3 regions of the Exiguobacterium sp. SH5S4 genome follow, and region 1 is predicted to be linked to each of the others. Evidence: riboswitches for the same ligand, from Rfam matches in the RefSeq annotation. Region 1 holds a riboswitch; each other region holds the start of a gene.
The links. A riboswitch is a leader RNA that binds a small molecule or an ion and turns the genes downstream of it on or off. The one in region 1 is predicted to bind thiamine pyrophosphate.
Positions count from the first base shown of each region.

Region 2: another riboswitch for thiamine pyrophosphate. It lies ahead of EVJ32_RS16490 (thiaminase II/PqqC family protein); the one in region 1 lies ahead of thiT (energy-coupled thiamine transporter ThiT).
Region 3: another riboswitch for thiamine pyrophosphate. It lies ahead of thiW (energy coupling factor transporter S component ThiW); the one in region 1 lies ahead of thiT (energy-coupled thiamine transporter ThiT).

Region 1 is NZ_SJUQ01000002.1:152,246-157,568, forward strand. Features, by position in the region: gene EVJ32_RS02000 (DAK2 domain-containing protein) at 1-1,591, opposite strand, end outside; gene EVJ32_RS02005 (Asp23/Gls24 family envelope stress response protein) at 1,614-1,976, opposite strand; gene rpmB (50S ribosomal protein L28) at 2,229-2,417, shown strand; gene EVJ32_RS02015 (thiamine diphosphokinase) at 2,475-3,062, opposite strand; gene thiT (energy-coupled thiamine transporter ThiT) at 3,062-3,634, opposite strand; TPP riboswitch at 3,709-3,808, opposite strand; gene rpe (ribulose-phosphate 3-epimerase) at 3,828-4,484, opposite strand; gene rsgA (ribosome small subunit-dependent GTPase A) at 4,486-5,323, opposite strand, start outside.
Region 2 is NZ_SJUQ01000008.1:21,939-27,261, reverse strand. Features, by position in the region: gene pelF (GT4 family glycosyltransferase PelF) at 1-522, shown strand, start outside; gene pelG (exopolysaccharide Pel transporter PelG) at 503-1,951, shown strand; TPP riboswitch at 2,013-2,117, shown strand; gene EVJ32_RS16490 (thiaminase II/PqqC family protein) at 2,198-2,494, shown strand; partial or broken gene EVJ32_RS16385 (hypothetical protein) at 2,473-2,520, shown strand; gene EVJ32_RS16380 (hypothetical protein) at 2,597-2,746, shown strand; gene thiE (thiamine phosphate synthase) at 2,724-3,356, shown strand; gene EVJ32_RS06380 (SDR family oxidoreductase) at 3,380-4,015, shown strand; gene tnpA (IS200/IS605 family transposase) at 4,285-4,683, shown strand; gene EVJ32_RS06370 (RNA-guided endonuclease InsQ/TnpB family protein) at 4,688-5,323, shown strand, end outside.
Region 3 is NZ_SJUQ01000008.1:63,496-68,818, forward strand. Features, by position in the region: gene EVJ32_RS06635 (ribonuclease FAU-1 family protein) at 1-316, opposite strand, end outside; gene EVJ32_RS06640 (hypothetical protein) at 526-1,272, shown strand; gene EVJ32_RS06645 (phosphotransferase family protein) at 1,273-2,241, opposite strand; gene EVJ32_RS06650 (hypothetical protein) at 2,286-2,606, shown strand; TPP riboswitch at 2,631-2,729, shown strand; gene thiW (energy coupling factor transporter S component ThiW) at 2,793-3,281, shown strand; gene EVJ32_RS06660 (GNAT family N-acetyltransferase) at 3,316-3,795, opposite strand; gene EVJ32_RS06665 (YcxB family protein) at 3,777-4,280, opposite strand; gene EVJ32_RS06670 (VOC family protein) at 4,374-4,772, shown strand; gene EVJ32_RS06675 (LTA synthase family protein) at 4,885-5,323, shown strand, end outside.

The DNA of each region.
Region 1 (5,323 bases):
AAGCCGAGAGTGTTGCGACATCTTCCGCCGACGAACCTTCGCCCGTCAAGATCGTGACAATCTCATCATCCGCGTCCACAAGTGCATCTACGAGCGCTTTTGCCGCTTCTAGACTCGATTTTGATGATGCGACGATTTTCTTCTCAGCAATCGCCATATGATCATCTTTACGAATCTCGACACCGTCGATACTCGTGTCACGGACAGCGTATGTCACTTGTCCTGACTTGACCGTAGTTGCGGCCGTCTTCATGACCGACTCGTTCGTCTCGACATCCGCTTCAGGATTGAACGCGATGGCAGCCGCTAGTCCTTGTGGTACCGTCTTCGTCGGAATGACCGAGACGCCGCAAGGTGCGACCGATGCCGCTTGCTCAGCGGCCATGATGATGTTCGAGTTGTTCGGGAAGATGAAGACGTGCTCGGCGTTCGCCGCTTCAATCGCTTTGACGATGTCTTCCGTCGACGGGTTCATCGTCTGCCCGCCTTCGATGACATGTGCGGCACCGAGCGAACGGAACAGTTCACTGACACCTTCACCCATGGCGACGGTGACGATCGCGTAAGGCACTTTCGCTTTGACGGCAGTCGCTTGAACGCCGTGCTGGTTGGCACCGTGCTCTTCTTCAAGAATCGTCGAATGCTGTTGACGCATGTTCTCGATCTTGACTGCGACAAGCTCACCAAAACGTTGTCCTTTCGTGATGACGTCGCCCGGCGTCTCGACGTGAACGTGGACTTTGAGCAACTCTTCGTCGGCGACGACAAGGAGAGAGTCTCCGAGTTCAGACAGCTCGTTACGGAACACGTCCTCATCGAACGGAGTCTGTTTCAACTTTTCGTCTTGGAAACGGACCATGATCTCCGTGCAATATCCAAATTCGATATCTTCCGTCGACATGAAGCCTTGCGCAGCATGGTGTTCTGCCTCAACGAGGGCATCCATGACCGGTGCGTGCGGCTTCTCGAGCTCTTTCCCTTCAAGGCTCGCGAGGAACCCTTCATAGATGACGAGGAGACCTTGACCGCCTGAGTCGACGACACCGACTTCTTTTAAGACCGGCAACAAATCAGGTGTCCGTTCGAGCGAAGCTTTCGCTTCCGTGATCACTTGCTCCATGAACTCATTGAAGTCGCTCGTCGACTCAGAGGCACGGAGCGCTTCGTCGGCCGCTTCACGAGCAACCGTCAAAATCGTTCCTTCAACCGGTTTCATAACCGCCTTGTATGCCGTGTCGACGCCACGTTTGAGTGCCTCGGCAAAGTCGAGTGTCGATAATTCTGTCTTTCCTTCGATTGATTTACCGAAACCACGGAATAATTGGCTTAAAATAACACCCGAATTCCCACGGGCCCCCATAAGTAGACCGCGGGCAAACTTTGATGACACGTCAGCGATATTCGCCGTGTCGAGTGCGGCCACTTCCTTCGCACCTGAAGTCATCGTCAAATTCATGTTCGTTCCCGTGTCGCCGTCTGGGACCGGGAAGACGTTAAGCGAATCCACGTAATCTGCATTTTGGCTCAAGTTGGCTGCACCGTTTGCGACCATCTGCGCAAACACCAATCCATCTAAACGTTTTAACCCCACACCAAATCCTCCTTCGTTCTCGTCAGTCATTCGTCAGACGAACGCCTTGTACGAATATATTTACCGACGAAACGTTTAATCCTAAAGTTTCACCGAGCGTGTATTTTACACGACTTTGCACGTTGTACGCGACTTCCGACACTTTCGTCCCGTAGCTCACGATGATGTGCATATCGATATGTACGTCTTCTCCATCTTGACGTACGACAACGCCACGCGCATAGTTCTCACGTTTGAGCAGTTCTGCGATCCCGTCTTTCAGTTGAGCTTGTGACGCCATTCCTACGACGCCGAAACATTCCATCGCCGCACCGCCCGCGAGTGTCGCGACCACGTCGTTCGTGATATCAATATTGCCATATGTTGTCTTCATTTCAATTGCCATATGGAGTAGCCTCCTTTATTCGGAATGATTCCTACAGTATATTCTACAATAAGTACCTAGTTATTAAAAGGACATGCCCCTAAACTCGGTCAATTGTAACCGCAACCCTCATTCATTATTAAAATCCTCATCCGTAATGTCAAGTTTTTTTCTTGTCATCCGGTTATTTTCTAGTTGCATCGTGAAAAAACCCATGCTAATATAAACGAGTGTCTATTAGGACGAACCCACATAAAAAAGGAGGGGAAACGCATGGCACGTAAATGCTACGTAACAGGTAAGTCACCTAAGTCAGGTAACAACCGTTCGCACGCACTCAACAAGACAAAACGTACTTGGGGTGTAAACGTACAAAAAGTTCGCATTCTCGTTGACGGTAAACCTAAACGAGTTTGGGTTTCAGCTCGCGCTCTTAAATCAGGTCTCGTTGAACGCGTATAATTACCATACACGAACGAAATAAATCCCAGCGGCATGCGCCGATGGGATTTTTTTTGTTTATTTCTTTATATACATAATCAAGACGTTGCCGCTATGAACGAGCAAGTCCGCCTCTTCCGCCGACCACTCGTTTGAGATCGTCAGCGCCTCATGGCTGACGACGTCATGGTTCTCGAGCGGGTACTTGACGCCACGAATCGAGACCGAGGCCCGTTTCCAAGGTACGAGCGACAAGTAATGGTCAGGACGACGCGGGAGACGATAGTCCCCTTTTCCGACGAGGCGGACTTCTTGCCCGTCTGCGAACAACCGCATCTCGGGGTACGCCTCGAGCAGACCGACGTTGCTGAGCGTCATATCGAGTCTGCCTCCGAGTGCACCGTACACGTCGATCACGTCCGCCCCTTTCCCTCGTGCCGCCTCGAGAGCGATCTCAAGGTCGGTCACGTCTTTTTCAGACGGATAACGGACAGCTTCCTCCGGCACGGTGCCTGTGAACGAATCAAAGTCACCGACGAGCAGGTCCGGCTTCATCCCACGGTCGAGCAGCGTATGATAGCCGCCGTCGACGCCGATGACGTAATCGGCGTTCCGAGGAAGCTCAGGGACCGCTTCCGGGCTCGCAGCCACAATCAAGACGCGCATTATCTGATGTCCCGTGTCGCGAGCGTCGCGAAGCGCGGCGCCGACGTGAACAAGATCACGATCACGACCGCCGAGACGAGGAACGACGGCAACATATACGTCAAGTTATAGCCGAGCGAGTACAAGACGACCGGTCCTTCCGCATACTCGGCGAAGAAGACGATGCCGGAGACGACGTGCGCAACATATCGGAGCGCCGAGCCGATCAACGCCCCGAGAATCAAATAGAACGTGAGCGTTTTCTTGGCGCCGTCTTTTGCCGACTGTTTGACTTGACCGGCGAAGATACCGGCGACTCCGACGAGGCCGTAGGCGACCGTGTAGTCGAGTAAAAACTGGACCGGTGTGAAGATATAGGCCCCAAATAACAGTTGTAGCGTCCCGACGAGCGCGCCTGTCGCGAGTCCGCCTCTCAATCCATGCCGATACGCCATCACGAGAATCGGCAGCATCGCCAGGCTGACTGCTCCGCCTTGCGGCAACCGATATGGGATGAGCATGTCAAAGATCAGTCCGAGCGAGGCGAACAGCGAGATTTCAATGAGCGCCTGTAGTTTTAAACGTTGTTTCATCTTATTCCCTCCTTGATATGAGTGAACGACAAAAAGCAGCATGACGTAAACGCCATGCTGCTATCGTGTAGCAACGTGCATTTTCGCCACATCCCTACGTCCGTGTGAACGGAACAGGTTCAAAGGGTTAGCTCATGCCTCTCAGCCACAGATGTGACACCCCTTGCGACAATATTTGTTGTTCTACAGACGATTATACACGAGACGCGTTGCGAATGCTATCGATTGCGTCTTTATAGCTCGGTTCGTTATAGATGGCCGAACCGGCAACGAGGACGTCAGCACCTGCGTCGATACAAAGTTTTGCCGTCGCAGGATTTACGCCGCCATCGATCTCGATTTCGAAGTCGAGACGACGCGCTTGGCGCATCTCGCTGAGCGCCGCGATCTTCGGGACGACCGCTTCGATGAACGCTTGGCCGCCAAAGCCAGGGTTCACGGTCATGAGCAACACCATATCGACATCACCGAGCACGTGCTCGATTGACGACAACGGTGTATGTGGGTTCAAGACGACACCACACTTAGCGCCGGCTCCTTTGATTTGTTGCAATACGCGATGCAAATGGTTTGTCGCCTCGACATGGACCGTGACGATATCGGCGCCTGCTTGAACGAAGTCCTCGACGAACCGTTCCGGCTGGTCGATCATCAAATGGACGTCTAATACCATGTCCGACTTGTCACGCAAACTTTTGAGTACCGGCAGTCCAATCGAGATGTTCGGCACGAACTGACCGTCCATGACGTCAAAATGGATGTAATCGGCCCCTGCTTCTTGGACCGCTTTGACCTCTGCCTCAAGGTTGGCAAAATCGGCCGACAGGATCGATGGTGCGATTTTAATCATGTTAGTACCTCCGTTGTCTATCTTTTAATTCCTCCATAAACGTAACATAGTTCGCATAGCGGGTGGAAGCGATTTCTCCGGCCTCGACCGCCGCTTTGACGGCACAACCTGGCTCGTTCAAATGGGCGCAACCACGGAATTTACAGTCATCGTGCCGCAAGACGAATTCAGGGAAACACCAACGCATCTCCTCGACTTCAAGTTCTTCCGGGAACTCAAGACTCGAGAATCCAGGTGTATCGGCGACGAACCCGTCCGCGAGTGTGATGAGCGTGACGTGACGCGTCGTATGCTTCCCGCGGCCAAGCGCTTTCGAAATCTTACCAGTCGCGAGTTCAAGCTCCGGTGCGACCGCGTTCAGCAACGAACTCTTCCCGACGCCGGTCTGTCCGGCGAATACGCTCGTCTTGTCTTTGAACGCACTGCGGATGAGCTCGATCCCAGCTCCGTCTTCGGTCGACGTCTCAATGACTTGATAGCCGATCGAACGGTATAGCGCTGCCGCCGCACTAATTTTTTCCTTTTCAGCTTCTAGCAACAAGTCCATCTTCGTCAACACGATGATCGGGTGAACTTGCTTCGATTCGATCAAAATGAGAAAGCGGTCAAGCAAATGAAACGAGAACGCCGGCTCTTTCACGGAAAAGAGCAGAAACGCCTGATCGATGTTGGCGATCGGCGGACGGACGAGATGGTTCGACCGCTCATCGACAGCCATGATGTAGCCGGTCCCGTCCCCTTGGTCTTGAATATCCACGTCGTCCCCGACGACGGGCGAAATGTTTCGGTTCCGGAAGTTTCCCCGGGCGCGACATCTGATTTCAACTTTCGTTTCGGTC
Region 2 (5,323 bases), on a different contig from region 1:
TCCGCAAAAATCCTTCAAGAGCGCCATCGGCTGTTTAAACTGACGATCATGGGTCCGCTTGATGAGGACGAAGAGTACGCCGAAGAGTGTCGTCTACTGATTGAGCAGAGCGGGCTGACCGACTATGTCGAACTAGTCGGGAAAGTGAACGTACAAGACTGGTTGCCGAAATTTGATTTGTTGTTGCTGACGAGCATATCGGAAGGGCAACCGCTCGCCATTTTAGAAGGGATGGCGGCTGGCATCCCTTGGGTGGCGACCGATGTCGGGGCTTGTTCGGAACTACTTTACGGACGCGCTGACGATCCGTTCGGTCCGGCCGGCTTCATCGTTCCTCCGGTCCATCCGGAAGCCATCGCTGACAAAGTCGAATGGATGATGGATTATCCGCGCGAACGGATGCGCTTCGGTAAAAACGGCCGCGAGCGTGTCCGTCAGTATTATCGATTGCAACAGTTCGTCGACCGCTATAAAGCCATCTATGAAGCGAGGAGGGAACAGTATGGCGGGCATCGGGTTTAAGTTACAAAAGTTGTTTCAAGAAGACTATTACTCTTCAAGACTGAAGGCGTACACGTTTTCCGGGCTCGTCACATCAGGCCCTTGGCTGATCGTCATCCTCGTTGTCGGTACGATTCAATGGTTGGCGTTTCAGATGCCGATGTTGTCACTCGAGGAACGGACGCTGTTTATGCTATCCGTGTCTTACGCGTTCATTTTCTCGCAAATTCTATTTAGTTTTCAGCAGCTCGTCGTCACGCGATACGTGGCCGATTTATTTTATGAAAAGAAAGCCCATGAGATCTTTCCTGTCTTCACCGGCATGTTAAAAGTGACGATTCTCGCTGCCGTCGTCATGTATAGCGTGTTTTGGCTGATTTCACCGCTCGGTTTAGCCTATAAGCTCGTCCTGTTCGTCTTATTCATGACCATCAACGTTATCTGGGTCATGTTCTTGTTCTTGAGCGCCGCCAAATTTTATCAAGCGGTCGCTTACAGCTTCTTGCTAGGCGGGGTTATTTCAGTCGCGAGCGTCTATTTGATCAGTCGTCTCATGGTCAACCCATCGAGCCTCGAACTTCTGTTTGGCTTTACCGTTGGGATGGTCGTGACGCTGTTCGGGCTATTCTTCGCGATGCTCCGAACGTTCCCGCTCAGGTATGCGACGCGAGAATTTTCATACTTCCGGTACTTTGATAAGTATCCGGACTTGTTCGCCATCGGTGTGTTATACGTGCTTGGGATCTGGGTGACCAACTTCATCATCTGGTTTGGTGAAGGGCGCATGGTGATTGCCGATTCGTTCGTGTTCAATCCGTATTATGACACGGCCGTGTTCTGGTCGTACTTGACGATCATCCCGACCCAGCTCTTGTTCGTCGTCGCTGTCGAGACAAGGTTTTACGAGCGCTACCGAACGTTTTACGGCTTGATCAATTATGGCGGGGCGTTACACCAAATTGAGAAAGCGAAGCAGACGATGACGACGGTGTTGAAAAATGAATTGATCCGACTTGGGCGAAGTCAAGGTGTTGTCACCTTGTTCGCGATCCTGATGGCGGGTGTGTTCGTCGGGTGGATCGGTGTCCCGGAAGAAGTCGGCCAGATTTTCCGGATGACGACGCTCGCCGCGTTCGCGAACGCGATGATTCTCGTACTGACGCTGCTCTTGCTGTATTTTGAGGACCGGCGTGGGGCGTTGTTCGTCAGCCTCTCGTTCTTCATACTGAACGCCTTGTTCACGTTGTCGTTACTATCGCGCGGGATCGATTGGTATGGGGTCGGCTTTGCTGTCAGCACGACGATCACGTTCTTTATCGCAGGACTGCGCTTGATTTATTTTATGGGGAAGGTCGATTATTACGTGTTTGCGGCCTCGAACCGTCGTAAGCTCGGGACAGAACGGTTCTCGCATTTTGGGACCGCGCTCAACCGTCGCTTCTCGCGTTAAAGAGTTTGCATTTTTCAAAAAGATTGATATGATGTGGTCGAAGATGACCAAATTTCATAATGTTTGCCACTAGGGGAGTCGCTTGACGCGGCTGAGATGGACGAGGTCCAGACCCTTTGAACCTGATCTAGTTCACGCTAGCGGAGGGAAGTGGGCGAAACGTCCTGTCTCACACTCTTTGTGTATGGCCGACGCCGCTTCCGTTATGGGAGGCGGCGTCTTTTTTATGCAAAGGAGGAGAATACGATGACGTTTACCGCACATATCCGCCAAGAGGCCGACGCCTTGTTTGAGGCGAGTTTCCACCATCCGTTCGTCCGCGCGCTCGGAGACGGGACGCTCGACGAGGCGAAGTTTCGGCATTACGTGATGCAAGACTCGTACTACTTGAATCAATTTTCGAAAGTTCAGGCTAAAGGGGTGACTCTTGCCCCGACGATGGAACTTGCGAGCCGTTTTTTGACGCACGCCAGCTCGATGCGGTCGGATCAGACTTTATCATCTCGGCGCGTAAGACTGGGTTGCTGTTCAATCATGAGTTGATTGATGTCGTGGCTAGTGCGATCGAGCAGCATCGTTTTCAAAATATCGTCGTCGATCCGGTCATGATCGCTAACAGCGGAGCACGCGAACGGACGGACGGTTATGGAAGCGGCACTAACGGCAAAACAGTTCATCCATATTGCCATCGCCCACGGATTACAGATCGGCAGCGGGCATGGACTGACAAATCATTGGGCGTACAACAAGCACCCGAAGGAGGTGGTTTCCATTGAATCCATCGCCTATCGTTGAGCGATTAAAGCTCTACTTCATCTGCGGCACGGCAGATACGTTTGATCTCGTTCAGACGGTCGAAACGGCGCTTCAATGCGGCGTGACATGTTTTCAATTTCGCGAAAAAGGTAAAGAGCCACTGTATGGGGATAAAAAAGAAGCGATGGCACGAACGTTGCATCCACTTTGTCGACAGTACCGTGTCCCGTTCATCGTCAACGATGACGTCGAGCTGGCAATCAAACTCGATGCGGACGGAGTTCATGTCGGACAAGAAGATGCGACAGCCGAAGTCGTTCGTCGGCGAATCGATTCAAAGAAGTGTCTCGGTGTCTCGGTCCACTCGCTCGAGCAAGCCGCAACGGCTTCGAGATATGCCGATTATGTCGGAATTGGGCCGATTCATCCGACTGTGTCGAAACAAGACGCGGCCGAAGTGAACGGAACGGTGCCCATTCGGCAAGTGCGAGCCCGGTTTCAGCATTTGCCAATCGTGGGGATCGGTGGAATCATGCCTGAACACGTCGAAGCGATTCGGCGTGACGGGGCTGACGGCGTAGCTGTCATCTCGGCCATTGCTTCTGCACCGGACGTGGCCATGGCCACACGGCGTTTCGCTTGTCTCTGAATTTTATTTGAGGAGGAAGACAGATGAACGTATTTGTAATTGGAGCGAATGGACAGATTGGAAAGCAACTCGTAGAACGATTGAAGCAGGATGGGAAGCACGAAGTCACCGCGATGGTACGGAAACAAGAGCAGCTAGACGAGTTCAAAGCGAACGGCTATCAGGCGGTTCTCGGAGACTTAGAAGGTGATGTCGAGACGTTGAAGCAAGCGATGAGCGGCATGGACGCAGTCGTGTTTGCGGCCGGTTCGGGCGGCAGCACGGGAGCCGACAAAACGTTACTTATCGACCTAGACGGTGCAGCCAAAAGCGTCGAGGCGGCCCAAGCGAACGGTAACATCAAGCACTTCGTGATGCTCAGTGCCTTGAAAGCGGAAGACCGCTCGGCATGGCCTGATTCGATGAAGCCATACTACGTGGCGAAACATCATGCGGACCGTTTGCTCGAACAGAGTGGACTCGATTATACGATCGTCCGTCCAGGCGCGCTCACAGACGATGCCGGTACAGGCAAAGTGAACGTCGACAACGTGACGACGGGTGAGATTCCGCGGGCGGATGTCGCAGCGTTCTTGGCCCATGTCATCGGTCGACAAGAAGCGGCAAACAAAGCCATCGACTTGGTCAAAGGTGACACTGCAATCGAAGAAACGATATAAACCATGCGAGCGAGCGGATTCGAATCCGCTCGCTTTTTCGCGGTGATGTGACCGAGCGATGTACCAAATCAAGTAGCAAGGAAAAACGACTATGCGATTTGCGATGACGCGTTACAGAATTTGCGAACGAGAAAGCCCACTCCTTTAGTGGTGGGATGAACGTGAGCTTGATTTCGGGGTCCCGCTAGTCGGAACTTCAGAAATCTACAAGCAGAATCTTATTCCAAGAAAATGTATCACTAAAACAAACAAAGTGATACCATAAACGTATGAACAACTACAGAAGAACCAAAACCACCGTGTCGATGATCCGTTATCATTTCGTGTTCTGCCCGAGGTATCGCCGAAAACTATTTGATGACGATTTGTTCGAGCGACGATTCAAAGAGATCGTCCGTGATGTCTGCGAAGAGCTCGACATTCGACTCATCGCCATCGCGTGTGATCGGGACCACACGCATCTATTCTTGTCGGCGTTGCCATCCATCAGCCCGTCTGACATCATGGCGCGTATCAAAGGCGTCTCGTCGAAGCGGCTAAGGGAGGAGTTTCCGCATCTCACACATCTCACGAGCCTCTGGACGAGATTTTTCTTCGTCTCGACGGCGGGAAACGTCTCCAGTGAGACCATCAAACGTTATGTCGAGGAACAAAAGACAAGGGGGTGACACCGTGTCACAGGCATTGACCGTGAACATCAAACTTCATCCGACAAAAGCGCAACAGTCGATCTTAGAGCGGATGATGGACACCTATATCCGCACGACAAACCAGCTCGTCTCGGACATGGTGCAGGCTCGAGAAAGCCTAAAACTGACGAGCAAAAACGTGAGTTCCGACCTGCCCAGCGCCGTCAAGAACCAGGCCATCCAGGACGCGAAGAGCGTGTTCAGGAGGGCGAAGAAGAAGGATTTCCAAATCGTCCCTGTCCTCAAGAAACCGTACTGCACCTGGAACAACCAGAACTACTCGTTCGACTTCGAGTCGATCTCCTTCCCCATCATAATCGACGGCAAGGTCAAAAAGACGGCGATCCGCGCCGAGATAGTCGAACCGGACAACCGCCACGCCACGCTCCTCGCGCACAAGCTCGGGACGCTCCGCATCACGAAGAAATCGAACAAGTGGATGGCGCAGATCGCTGTCACGGTCCCCACGACGGAGAAGGGGGGCACCAACGTGCTCGGGGTGGACCTCGGCCTGAAAGTCCCCGCCGTCGCGTCCACAAGTTGTGACAAGGTGCGATTCTTCGGGAACGGGCGCGAGAACAAGTACATGAAACGCAAGTTCCGTGCGAAACGGAAAGAG
Region 3 (5,323 bases), on a different contig from region 1:
TGTACGGAATCCCATCCTCATACCCGATCCCCTCGACGATATCGATGTACCATTGGACGATGTTGCCCCGGTCATCGAACATGACGGTCACCCCGAACGGTTCATGTTCTGAGAAGTACTGGAGCCACGCGTAACCTGCGTCGGCGACGATGAACTCCTCGCCGTTATGCATCTTATATTGTGGGGCTCGGACGGCGTCAATTTGAAAGAGGGCGACGGTGCCCGAGAAGCGATCGTCCCGCACCTCCATTTGTGCGTATCGATTTTTTAATATGCGTTCCCAATCACGACGATTGGCAAATTTTCGTTTTGGCATCTCTCTCTCTCCTTTAAATCAGTTTCCTAAATGTGTTCGCCAAAAGTCGACATTCCCCTGTTCAATCGTACAGGTTGTATTGATTGAACCAGACGAGGTAGCGATTCCATTTGCCCTAGATGAGAAAGTATCCAGGTTCTCATCCCATTTCATACATGCTACGCTAATGTAAAATAGGGAAATAATGTAACTTACTAGGGGGTTGTTTTATGAAACGGTTAGGACTACTTGGCTTAAGCGCGTTCTTGCTGACAGGCTGTACCGATCAAGCCGAGAAACCAATCGTCTCTCCTGATATGAACGAACAAGATGAAGAAGCGACGATCGAATGGACACGAGAAGATTTCAAAGACGTCTTTGACCAACACGAGACTGCCCAAGACTTGTTAGCAGCGCTCGAAACCCAAGGGCTAACACCGTTCCGGGAGACGTTCGAACGCGTCGTCATCGCCGGGGACGGGATCCATCATACATACGCCGATATTTATCCGTTCAAGCTCGACGACGGTACGTATGCGACCGTCTATGAGAATGAAGACGGTGAGATTGCCAACGGTCCCGAGTCGGTCGCACCGCTCTTTTGGCAAGAAGAGTCGTTCACGCAATTCGTTGAGGAGATTGAGAAGCGCAAATACGGGACGAGTGCCCCGCCGACCGACGTCACATTGACGCAAGACGAGTTTCAATCGATTTACGACCGCCATGCCTACACGTCAGCGCTCATCGTCGAGCTCGACGAATGGGGAGTTCAAGTCGCACGCGACCCAATCGAGAACGTCATCATTGCCGGGAACGGCGTCAAGGAAGTGACGGCCGACTTGATCGTCTTTGAGATCGAAAACGGCTACGCTATCGTCTACGACCAAGACGGTGAGATTTTGAAAGCACCGGAGTCGATCGCCCAGCTGTTTTGGAACGAGACGGATTATGAAAACCTGCTCGAGAAGAACGAGTGATCACGTACCGCGACGTTTCAAGTCCCGATACTCGAGGAACAAGTTAAGCCATTGGGCCGGTTTATCGGCTGACTCGGACGGATCATACCGATAGTTGGTAACATATACATGCCACGACAGTGCCCGATACACGCAACCGAGCTCTTCAGCGATCAACAAATGGCGCCATAGCACGTCCCGAGGCGCCACACCTTCCCACTCAGCCAAGTAGACGGTACGCATCTTCTGAATCTGTTCATACCATGCGACTTCATCGTCTTCTGGCAACAAGTCGTAGAGCGCGTTCCAAAACACACGGACGCTGAAGAACGGATGGGTGACGGTCGCATCGCCCCAATCGAGAATACATAAGTCATCCGTCTGTTTGCGCCAAAAGATGTTGCCGCCATGTAAGTCGCCATGCTCGAGACTCATCGGCACCCCAGTCGCGAGCTCGTCGCACATGGTGAGGAGTTTGTCTTGGAGCGCCAGCACCGCCTCTGCCTTATCTCGATCTAACCCCGTACATAACTCGGGTAAATACGTCCGTATCTCTTCTTTTAGACGAGCCGGACGCCGGTCCGGGATGCCGTAGGCCAAAAGCGTATCCATGTAATTCGCTTCTTTTCTCTGTAGTTTCGCATATTGACGCACAGCCGCTTCGTACCGACTGTGCTTAGGGTATTCGCGAAGTGCATCCCCGCCGATGTCTCGCATAAGTAGCCAGTTGCGTGCCGCGTCAATGGCGATGACCTCCGGGACGAGTCCCGGATGCCGTTCGGCTAGATGCATCGACAGTTCAGCCTCGCCATCACTAATTGGCGTCACCGCCTTGGCGTAGTAACGGTCTGCTCCGTACTCTCCATACATCAAGTATGTCAAATCCGTATCTTTCACAACCCGCCACGTCACGCCTGGCACATGGCCATCGAGCCAGTGCTCGAACTGTTCACGGTAAGACTCGTCACGCCATGGGATCGCACTCCTCACTGACCTCACTTCCTTTCACCACACTTCGTTTAGGAGGAAATAATATGGACGTTGTCTATTATTCATACCCGGTCGATGCGTTACTCTATATGTATTTAGGTGCGACGGCTGTCTTCAGCTTCATAATCGGCCTAGTCGTTCGCCGCGTGGCTAGACGTCCAGATATCAGCTTTTGGACGACAATCGTGCTCAGCTTTGTCGGACTATGTCTTTCACTCGGCTGGTTCCGTAACGCCTCGGTCACCGTATTTATGGGCACACTCCCGTGGCTCATCAATCTCGTGTTTTCCCTGTTTTTATACGCCCTGTATAGCGGTATCATTTATTTCATCTTCCGACCGCGAAAAATTGAGGCAACAAAATAACGTTATGCTATACTCAAACCAATAAACGACCACTAGGGGAGCCTTCGGGCTGAGACGGCAACTGCCGGACCCTTCGAACCTGATCTGGCTCATACCAGCGTAGGGAAGTGGCTTGGATACGTCTGTCTGTCCACGCCACTTTTCCACTTGGAGAAGTGGCGTTTTCATTTTGAAAGGAAACACTTCATGCGTATTCAACAACTCACTTGGATGGCGATGCTCATCGCCATCGCCATCATCGGCTCCCTGTTCATCTCCATCCCGACCGGTGTCGCCCGGGCCTATCCGGTGCAACATATGGTGAACGTCATCGCCGCCGTCACCGTCGGTCCGATTGGTGCCGTCCTCGTCGCGTTCGTGACCGGACTCGTCCGTGTCATGACCGGGACCGGGTCGTTGCTCGCCTTCCCAGGTGGTATGATCGGCGCCTTGCTTGCTGGACTATTTTACGTGCGGACGAACCGGGTCGCTTTCGCTGCGCTCGGTGAAGTCATCGGGACGGGCGTCATTGCCTCGCTCATCGCCGTCCCGTACGCGAAAATCTTAATGGGTTCTGAGTTTGGGGCGCTGTTCTTCTTCCCGGCCTTCCTCGCCTCGAGCGTGACCGGAGCCATCCTCGGCTGGATCGTCTTGGCGCGGGTCAAACAGTTGCGTCCACTCACGGTGAAGCGATAATTGAACAACAACCACCAAAACAGGGACGGCCGACTTAGGAAGGCTGTCCCTGCTTCACGTGATACACCCAAATCTCTTCCCCGTTCGCTTCATCAATCAAGCCACTGTCCTCAAATCCGCCCTTCGCATAAAACCGTTTCGCTGGTTCGTTCGTCGGATGGAGACTGAGGATGATGTCATCGACATCAAATCGCTCTTGCATCCACTCAATCGCAAGTTGCAAAAATGTTGACCCGATGCCTTTCCCTTGCTCATCCATATCAATCATAAAGCGGTCGAGCCAGACGTAACGCTCCACCTTGTTCTCGGCCCCGACCATCATGAAGCCGACCGGTTGATTGTCTCGACAGAGCGCGTAGCACGTCCACGCGTACTTGACGTCGACGTCCATCTCGCGGAGCGATTCCGCGTTCGTTTCGATAAAGCGGGCCTGACCAGGTGCGACGGTCAAGGCGACGACCGCATCCAAGTTCGTCTCATCAATCGGTTGAATCGTCAACGCATCGGTAGCCATCGTTGTACCTCCTCCATGTCCTGCCCGCGTTTCGGCAAGATGTAGGCGCTGACCGACGAGTTATACAAATACACATAATCGGCTTCCTCGACGACTTCCTTGATGCCGCTCCATGAGACTTTCGTCTCCCCGAACGCATTTTTGTCACGAAGACCGTCTTCATCCAGATCCATCGTATGCGGGCCGATCATGCCTTCATTGCTTCGTTCTTGAATCATCCGCTTCGTCTGTTTTCGGATATGCCGTTCAAAATACTTCGGATAATACAGGAACCAGAGGAGGCTGATGACGCCATACACCCCAAACAGCCACCAGCTCGTATCTTGAAACAATGTCGCGAACGTCAAAGCGCCAACACTTAAAATAATGACGGGTCCGATGATGCGCTGCAGGAATAGCATCCTCTTCCCCATCTTTGAACGTCTAATATGACTCAAGTTGAAGCGAATGTAGTCTTCTTCCGTCAATTCGTATTGGATTTCCATATGTATCCCTCCTCGGTGTCGTATACGTCTTCTTTCAAGAAAAGTTCCGCTTCAGGCTCCTATTCGCTAAAATGAAAGCAAAGGAGTGACACGATGAAACAAATCCACCATCTCTGTATCCAAACGCCCGACTACGCGGCGTCGAAGCAATTTTATGAAACGCTCGGTTTTGAGCTCGTCCAAGAGTCACCCGACTTCCATACCCGGGCGTTCAACAGTTGGCTCAAGCTCGGCGACTTCTATATCGAACTTCAGACGGCGAAGGCGGACGAGGCGTTATCGCCGTATTCGAAACATGCGGCTGGACCCGTTCACTTCGCCTTGTACGTCGATGACCTTGAAGCGGAAGTCGGTCGGCTCGAGGCGCTCGGTGTCACGTTCTTGCCGAAACACGGCGGGAATATCTACTTCGTCGTCGATGGCCACCTGAGCAAACTACAAGCCCCAGAAGGCACGATTATCGAGCTTCGGGACACGTTTTTGATTAAGTGAGGCGCTCGCCTCGCTTTTTTTCGTCCGCATCGCACACCCCCATGTTTCCCGCCACCTACGAACAGGTACATGAAAAAGAATACGACGTGTACGTACCGTTTGGAGGCTATTTATGAACCATCTTGATTATTGGAGTTATCTGTCACTATCACTTGCCAAACTATTTTTATTCAGCGTCTTGACCGCGAGCGCGTTCAACGTTCATTTTTTACTCGTCAACATCGGGATGATTCTCATGATGACGAGCTGGGCGTTGCTCGTGAAGACGAAAACACGGCGCTGGATTTTATTCGCCTCGCTGTTTCTACACAGTACACTCCTCATCTCCGACGTCTGGTATTATCGCTATTTCGGCAATCTGTTGTCGGTCGCGCTTTTGTCAGACGTTGGTCAGATGGGCGACGTCGGCGGCGGCTTCCTGACGTTGATTCAACCGACCGACTTTCTATTGTTCGCGGACTTGGTGCTTTATACCGCTGTCCTCGTCTATATGAGAAAAAGACCTGCGCAAGTCACAGGAAAAAACCGCCGGATCGCCGCTGCCGGTTTTG